Regions from separate parts of the Staphylococcus sp. M0911 genome, predicted to be linked through region 1. Evidence: predicted binding sites of a transcription regulator. Region 1 holds the regulator's gene; the other holds the start of a gene.

What was found. The regulator CtsR, encoded in region 1, represses protease genes until heat stress. The targets are predictions, from matches to a motif close to ATGGTCAATAAAGGTCAAACA.
Region 2: the regulator CtsR is predicted to act here: its motif matches at 2,305-2,325, upstream of clpB (ATP-dependent chaperone ClpB).

The regions. Positions count from the first base shown of each region.
Region 1 covers NZ_CP022881.1:2,217,670-2,222,123, forward strand. The annotation lists gene ssp1_RS10790 (ATP-dependent Clp protease ATP-binding subunit) at 1-657, opposite strand, end outside; gene ssp1_RS10795 (protein arginine kinase) at 673-1,677, opposite strand; gene ssp1_RS10800 (UvrB/UvrC motif-containing protein) at 1,670-2,227, opposite strand; gene ssp1_RS10805 (CtsR family transcriptional regulator) at 2,248-2,709, opposite strand; gene ssp1_RS10810 (NupC/NupG family nucleoside CNT transporter) at 2,865-4,079, shown strand; gene pdxT (pyridoxal 5'-phosphate synthase glutaminase subunit PdxT) at 4,136-4,454, opposite strand, start outside.
Region 2 covers NZ_CP022881.1:1,826,890-1,831,343, forward strand. The annotation lists gene clpB (ATP-dependent chaperone ClpB) at 1-2,250, opposite strand, end outside; gene ssp1_RS08800 (acyltransferase family protein) at 2,636-4,438, opposite strand.

The DNA of each region.
Region 1 (4,454 bases):
TTCCGCAATTGCTGTTTTACCTACACCTGGCTCACCAATTAATACAGGATTATTTTTAGTACGACGACTAAGTACTTCTATAACTCGAGTAATTTCTTTGTCTCGACCCACAACTGGATCTAATGTGCCATCTTTAGCAATAATTGTTAAATCACGTGCTAAACCATCTAATGTAGGTGTGTTATTAGATTTATTTGCTTGAGCGTTTTTATTACTCATTTCTGGACTTCCTAATGCTTTAACCACTTGTGCACGTGCCTTTGTGATATTTAAATCAAGGTTAGCAAATACACGTGCTGCTACACCTTCATTTTCACGGATTAAGCCAAGTAAAATATGTTCTGTTCCAACAAAGTTATGATGTAGCTTACGTGCTTCATCCATTGATAATTCAATCACTTTTTTAGCTCTAGGTGTATAGTGTAATGTTGCCATAGGTGCTTGACCATGACCAATTAGTTTCTCAACTTCTTCAATAACTTTATCCTCTGTAATATTAAAACTTTCTAATACTTTTGCTGCGATACCTTCAGGTTCTTTCATTAGACCTAATAAAAGATGTTCTGTTCCAATATTTGAATGGTTCAATCGAATTGCTTCTTCTTGTGCATGAGCCAATACTCTTTGTGCACGTTCAGTTAATCTACCAAATAGCATATGATTTGTTACCTCCTATTTTATATGTTCTCTTAAAACATTCGCTCTCTTTTCATTGACTGGTGTTTCATCCTCTTCATCAAATAAAAATGGTGTTTGAATTCCTACCATCAGTTCATTGAATTTAAAATTATCTAGTTTGATATAATTTAAATCTATGCCTAATTTAACTTCACTCAATCGATAAGATGCTTCTTCCATAGTGATAAGCCTGCTATTTTGCAGTATTCCTAATGAACGATAAACTCTATCTAACGTTTCTAAATGTTTATGTTTATCTAATCTTGATCGAATTTGAAGTTCTTCATTTATAATTTGATTGATTACTTCTGTTAAATTCTCTATGATTTCTTCTTCTGTTTTCCCCAATGTTAATTGGTTTGAAACCTGGTAAATGTGGCCATAAACTTGTGACCCTTCACCGTATATTCCTCGAATGGTAAAACCAAATCGATTGATTGTTTGTGCTATACCTGACATTCTTTTCATGATAGAAAGACCTGGCAAATGCAACATCACACTTGCTCTCATACCAGTTCCTATATTAGTAGGACATGTTGTTAAATAACCTAGATGTTCATCATAACTGATATCGAGTTGTTGATCGATTTCATCATCTAACGTCGACGCTTCTTTATACAATCTTTCTAGAGATAAATCTGTACCTAGCGCTTGAATTCTAATATGATCTTCTTCATTAATCATGACACTGATTGATTCATCATCATTTAATAGAACGGCCGATGCAGGTTGTTTAATCAACTCTGGACTCACTAAATGTTTAGCTACTAATTTCATTTTATTTTGTTGGTCCATCATGTCTAGTCTTTTCAAAGTCATGTTGGGTAATGCATCTTGTACTTCATTTATTACTCTAAATCCATCTTGTTCTGTCGGAAACATGAGTGGATGAACATGATTTTCAAGATTTCTTGCTAAGCGAATTCTTGAAGAAATGACCACTGGTGCTTCTTTAGTCGTTTTCATCCACTCACTAATGTTAGGTTCTAAGTCACTCATCCTGTTGCACCTCGCTCTCATCACGTAGCGATTTAATTTCGTCTCGAACAATGGCTGCCTGTTCAAAATCTTGTTCATCTATTAATTGTTGTAAAAATTGTTTCTTCTCTTCGATTTTCTTTTTAAGCGCAAGCTTATGATAAGAAGATTGAGGCACTTTTCCAACATGTTCATACTGACCGCCTTGCACACGTCTTACTATGTCTAAGATGTCATCCTTGAATGTTGCATAGCAATTGGAACAACCAAATTTGCCTACATGTGCGATGTCTTTTAACGTCATATGACAAGTTGGACATCTTTTTTCTTCCTGAAATGCCATTTCTTGAAAATTAATACCATGTTTAGTCGCTAAATGTTGTAATATTTGCTTTACAACAAATGCTTCTTCTATATCATCTTGATGATGATAGGATGATTGCTCTTGGTGCGTCCATGGGTTATCACCTTTCGCACAAGTACTACATACCCATTTTTCTTGCACACCATCTTTACTTTTAACTGTTAATTTAACTTCAGCTTCATTTAAATGGCAATTTTCACAAAGCAAAAAGCAACACCTCAATTCTTCTAGTAGTAATTTATGACAGGTAAAATTCTTTTAAGAATATTTGCTCTAATAATATCTCGAGATACAATATCCATTTTTAACGTTTCTCGATCAATAGCAGCAATAATCATTTTTGCTTCTCTTTCATTTACAAGTCCTTTATCTAACAAGCCATCTATTAAATAAAGTGCTTGTTGTTGGGATATTGAAGGACCTATTAATTGAAGTAAATGATTAATATAACCTGTTTCATCTTTGTTTTCAATTTTCGTGATTCGGATGTAACCACCACCACCACGTTTACTTTCTATTTCGTAACCATGCTCATTTGTAAATCTCGTTTTAATCACATAGTTTAATTGAGAAGGGACGCAGTCAAAACGTTGAGCAATATTTGCTCTTTGAATTTCCACCACATCTTCATTGGTTTCTTCAAATAAATGTTTAATGTACTGTTCTATGATGTCGGACATATTATGCATGATTATCACCTCTTTTTGACCTTCTTTGACTATATTATATGACCAACTTTGACCATTTTCAATTAATTTGATTTTAAATTTTTAAATTTTATGATGTTAGCGCTTATTTTTTATTGTATGATAGACAATAGAATAAATTAAAGGAATGAAAAAACATGCACATTCTCATAGGGATTATTGGAATTATTTTCTTTTTAGCACTCGCGTACTTATTTAGTTCAGATAGAAAGAATATTCGTTGGCAATATGTTGGATTATTATTAGTAATTCAATTAATTTTCGCCTTCATTTTATTAAAAACAAATATTGGTATTACAGTCATTGGTGGTATTGCTAATGGTTTTGGTTATTTACTATCTAAAGCAGCAGAAGGCGTTAACTTCGTTTTCGGTGGTTTTAAATATGTAGATCCTAAAAATCCACCATTTTTCTTTAACGTTTTATTACCAATTGTATTTATTTCAGCATTAATCGGTATCTTACAATACACTAAAATTTTACCATTTATAATTAATGTGTTAGGTTTCCTGATTTCAAAAATCAATGGTATGGGACGTTTGGAATCATACAATGCAGTAGCAGCAGCAATTTTAGGTCAATCTGAAGTATTTATTTCTTTAAAACAACAACTTCCTTATATACCTAAACAACGTTTGTATACATTAACTGCATCTGCAATGTCTACTGTATCTGCTTCAATTATTGGTGCTTATTTCACATTAATTGAACCGAAATACGTCGTAACAGCCGTTGTATTAAACTTATTTGGTGGTTTCATTATCGCTTCAATTATTAATCCTTATAAAGTTAATGAAGAAGATGATAAATTATTAGTTGCCGAAAGTGAAACTAAAAATCAATCTTTCTTTGAAATGCTTGGGGAGTATATTTTAGATGGATTTAAAGTGGCAGTCATCGTAGGCGCGATGTTAATTGGATACATCGCAATCATCGCGTTACTTAATGGTTTAGTAAGCGGTGCTTTCAGTTTACTTTCAGGTGGTGCAATCAAATGGGATTTCCAAACTTTAATTGGATTTGTTTTTGCTCCATTTGCATTCTTAGCAGGTGTACCATGGAACGATGCGGTTCAATCAGGTTCTGTTATGGCAACTAAATTACTATCAAATGAATTCGTTGCAATGCAGGCATTAGGTAAGTTAAATGGCATTTCAGAACATGCTAAAGGTGTTACTTCAGTATTCTTAGTATCATTTGCTAACTTTAGCTCTATTGGTATTATTTCTGGTGCTATTAAATCATTAAATGATAAAAAAGGTGACGTTGTTGCAAGATTCGGATTAAAATTATTATTCGGTGCGACATTAGTATCATTTATTTCAGCAGCAATTGCTGGATTCTTCATTTAATGAACAAAGGCAATGTATGATTGGGTATTTAAACTCAATCATACATTGCCTTATTTTTATTTTTGAATCATATGGTTAATAAAATAGTCCGTTACACGATAATCATCTGTTAATTCAGGATGGAATGATACCCCTAAATATTTATCTTGCTTAACAGCAACGATTTTATCGCCAATTTCACTTAATATTTCAACATGGTCAGCTACTTTCGCAATATGAGGTGCTCTAATAAAAACACCTTCTATATCCGTAGCGATACCTTTAATGTCTAATTCTGATTCAAAGCTATCTACTTGTCTACCAAATGAATTACGTTGAACTGTAATATCCAATTTATTTAAATAGCCTTCCTCACCTTCAACATCACTAGCTAGT
Region 2 (4,454 bases), 390 kb from region 1:
ACTATCCATGACTGCTTTTTCAGTTGATTCACTAATATCTCCTGTTTCTGAAACTTGTTCTAATAGTACTTGTGAACCGATATTACTAGTCATGATAATAATTGTATTTTTAAAGTCCACGCTTCTACCTTTAGAATCAGTCAATCGACCTTCATCTAATATTTGAAGTAATACGTTGAACACATCGCTATGTGCTTTCTCTACTTCATCAAGTAAGATAACTGAATAAGGATTACGTCTTACTGCTTCAGTTAATTGACCACCTTCATCATGGCCTACATAGCCTGGAGGGGCACCAATTAATCTAGACACTGCATGTTTCTCCATGTACTCACTCATGTCAATGCGTATCATATGTTTTTCAGAGTCGAATAGTGATGCTGCTAATGATTTAGCTAATTCTGTTTTACCTACACCTGTAGGTCCTAAGAATAGGAAACTACCGATAGGTCTATTCGGATCTTTAATACCTGCTCTTGCACGTACAACTGCGTCTGATACTAAGTCTACAGCTTTATCTTGTCCAACCACACGTTTATGAAGAATGTCACCTAAGTGAAGTAATTTTTCTCTTTCTGTTTCAACTAATTTAGAAACTGGTATACCAGTCCATTGACTAACGATATCACCAATTTCTTCATCAGATACAATTTCACGAATCATTCTATCATTATCTTCGCCTTGTTCATCTTGGAAAACATCTTCTAATTCTTTTAATTCTTTTTCTAATTGAGGTATTTTACCATATTGTAATTCTGCTGCTTTTTCAAGATTATTATTAGTTTGTGCATCTTCTAATGCTTTTCTACTTTCATCTAATTCTGCTCGTTTTTCTTGTAGTTTCGCAATTTTTTCTTTTTCTTGTTCTACACGTGATTGTAATGACGCTTGTTTTTCTTTTTCATTTGAAAGTTCTTCTTGAAGTTCTTCTAAACGTTGTTTACTAGCATTGTCAGATTCATTTTTCAATGCACTTTCTTCAATTTCTAATTGCATTACACGTCGGTTCACTTGGTCTAATTCAGTCGGATTTGATCCCATTTCCGTACGAATCGTTGCACATGCTTGGTCAACCAAGTCAATAGCCTTATCTGGTAAGAATCTATCAGTAATATATCTGTCGGAAAGTTCTGCTGCTGCAACTAATGCACGGTCTTGAATACGTACACCATGATACACTTCATAGCGTTCTTTTAAACCACGTAGAATGGATATTGTGTCTTCTACATCTGGTTCACTGACACCCACTTTTTGGAAACGACGTTCTAAAGCTGAATCTTTTTCAATATATTCTCTATATTCATTTAATGTTGTAGCACCAATACAATGTAATTCACCACGTGCTAACATTGGTTTTAACATATTTCCTGCATCCATTGCACCATCCGTTTTACCAGCGCCTACTAACATATGAATTTCATCTATAAATAATATAATTCTACCATCAGATTCCTTAACTTCTTTAAGTACTGCTTTTAAGCGCTCTTCGAATTCACCTCTAAATTTAGCACCTGCAACTAATGCACTTAAATCAAGTTCGAAAATGGTTTTATCTAATAATGATTCAGGTACGTCCTTTTTAACAATACGTTGTGCTAATCCTTCAACAATCGCCGTTTTACCAACACCTGGTTCACCAATCAATACAGGATTATTTTTTGTTTTACGACTTAATATACGTATTGTATTACGAATTTCTTCATCACGGCCAATGACCGGATCCATTTTACCTTGACGTACTTCTTCTACTAAGTCACGTCCATATTTTTCTAATGCTTCATAATTTACTTCTGGGTTCTGACTAGTCACATGATTTCCCCCTCTTATTTTATTTATTATTTCTTTAACCACTTCAGTTTTATTACCTATAAAGTTTTGTGTAGTTTGATCAATATCCATCGCTGCACGAAGCACATGCTCCATTGAAATAAATTCATCATCATATTCGTTCATATATGTTTCAGATTTATTCATCAATTCATTCGCTTTTGCACTTATATATTGACCATACTGTACATTATCTCCTTGTACAGTTGGATAAGCTTTTAATTTATTATCATAAGCTTTTTCTAGTTCTTCTACATCAATATTTGCACGTTCTAGAACACTCTTAATTAAACTTTCATTTTCATTTAATGTCGCTTTTAAAATTGCTTCAATTTCGATATTTTGTAATTCAAATTCTTTACTATACTCAATGGCTCTTTGTAATGAACCTTGTATAGCATATGTCATTTTATTGATATCCAATTGTATTCACCTCTATCATTTTAGAGTCGGTCAAAGGTAAAAATTTTCGATTTGACTTTGACTTTCTTTGACCTTAACTACATTATAGTCCCCTTCTAATAAATTATCAACAACTTAAGCTTGTTTTTTGTAATATTTTTTAGGTTTATTTTTAATATCAAATGTGATGAATCAAACCTTTTATTATTCTATTTCCCAATAATTCAAACAACAAACAAAGTATTAATAACTTCATTTAACCGCATCAAACGGTTTTGTTAAATGATACAAAATAACCCGAGATATCTAGTATCTCGGGTTTTTATTATGAATTTATTCACCATTCAATATATTTTAGTAAAATCATACACGTATGATTAGTTTGATTTATTAATTTGTTGGATGATTATTTCTTTTTAATCTTACTTAAAATTTCATCTGTTAAGGCTTCTACACCACTATGTTCTAAATGTATGCCATCTGGCGCAAAGTACTCTGTATGTCCTTCTGACCTTTTGTACCAATCGATTAATGTTACATTACTTTTTTCATTAGCTGCATCTGCCATAAGTTTATTGACATGATCCTCATAACCTCTTGGCACTCTGGTATTGACTAAATATACTTGCGCATCTCCAAATTTATTAATTAAATCATCAAGTTGCTTTTTATTAAAATCTCCATTAGTACCTAATTCTAAAATAACTTGGTCTGATTTTTTATTGTATTGTTTATAATTGGCTTCAACTAGTGGAATTGCTTGGTATAAGTTACGACCAACCTTACCATCAATTTTAGCTTTAGGTACTCTATCTTTAAAGTTTTCACCTATATCTACCATTACCGAATCTCCGATTAGCAATGGACTAATATCAGTATAAACATCTGTATCTCTATTACTTTTTTGGCCAATTTTATCTATTGGAATCATTCTTATTAAATATTTATCTTCTAAATCAGTATTGAATGAATTGGATTTTTGATCGATTTTATCTTTACCTAAACCATCAAAGGCACCACCCATAATAAATGCAAACGGAATGATGCATATTATAATTGCAATTGTTCTTATAAGCGCAGGTTTGTATTTACGTTTCAATGTGAATGCCTTTAAACCTTCTTTTCTAAATGGTGTTTCGATATATCTATATGAAGCTTCAGCGCATAACACTGTTAAAATAATATCCACAATGTAAACATAAAACGGAATTTGACCAGCAATAAAATGACTATGTACAAAACTTATAATAGGGAAATGCCATAAATATAAACTATATGAACGTTTACCGATATAAACAAACAATGGATTGCCTAATAACTTTGATACTAGTGTAGATGGATGAACAACACTTGCTATAATCAACAAAGTCATAGTAGAAATAATATAAAAACCGCCATCATATATCCAGTCGCTTTCATCTTGAACTGTAAAGAACAGCAAGATCAAAAAGGCCAGTCCAATGAATCCCACGCCATCAATTGCTCGTTGTAAAACTTTAGGTGGTTCGGCTTTAAGTTTAAATGGCGGCCATAAGAAAGCTAAAATCACACCTAATAATAATGTTTGGAGTCTCGTATCAGTTCCAAAATACACTCTTGAATGATTAAGATGAGGTTGTGAAATCACAATCATTAACATGAGTGATAATAATGAAATAATCCAAAAAATCAATGTAATATTTCGATATTTCTTTATAGTTAGCAATAGTGTAATTAAAACAACAGGGAAAAATAAATAAAATTGTTCCTCTATCGCTAACGACCATAGATGTTTTAATGGCATAAACGAGAACTGTTCAAAGTAGTTGACATCTTTAGCTATATACCACCAATTTGAAACATAGAATATAGCTGCTATAATATCATGTTTCACTCTAACTATATCTTCAGATTTGAATAGTAAAGTTGCTATTCCTACTACTAAAAGTAACGCTAATACTGCTGGTACCAGTCGTTTTAAACGACGTAACCAGAAATTCTTTAAATTAATAATGCCAGTTTCTTCATACTCTTTTAATAATAAACTTGTTATTAGATAACCTGAAATAACAAAAAATGTGTCAACGCCCAAAAAGCCGCCTGTCAACCATTGCTTGTTTAGATGGTAAATGATAATACCGATAACGGCTATCGCTCTTAATCCATCCAAACCAGGCATATATCTTAATCGCTTACCCCTAGTTTTAGTTCTTTTATATTCTTTTTCCATATTTCACTTTCTTCCC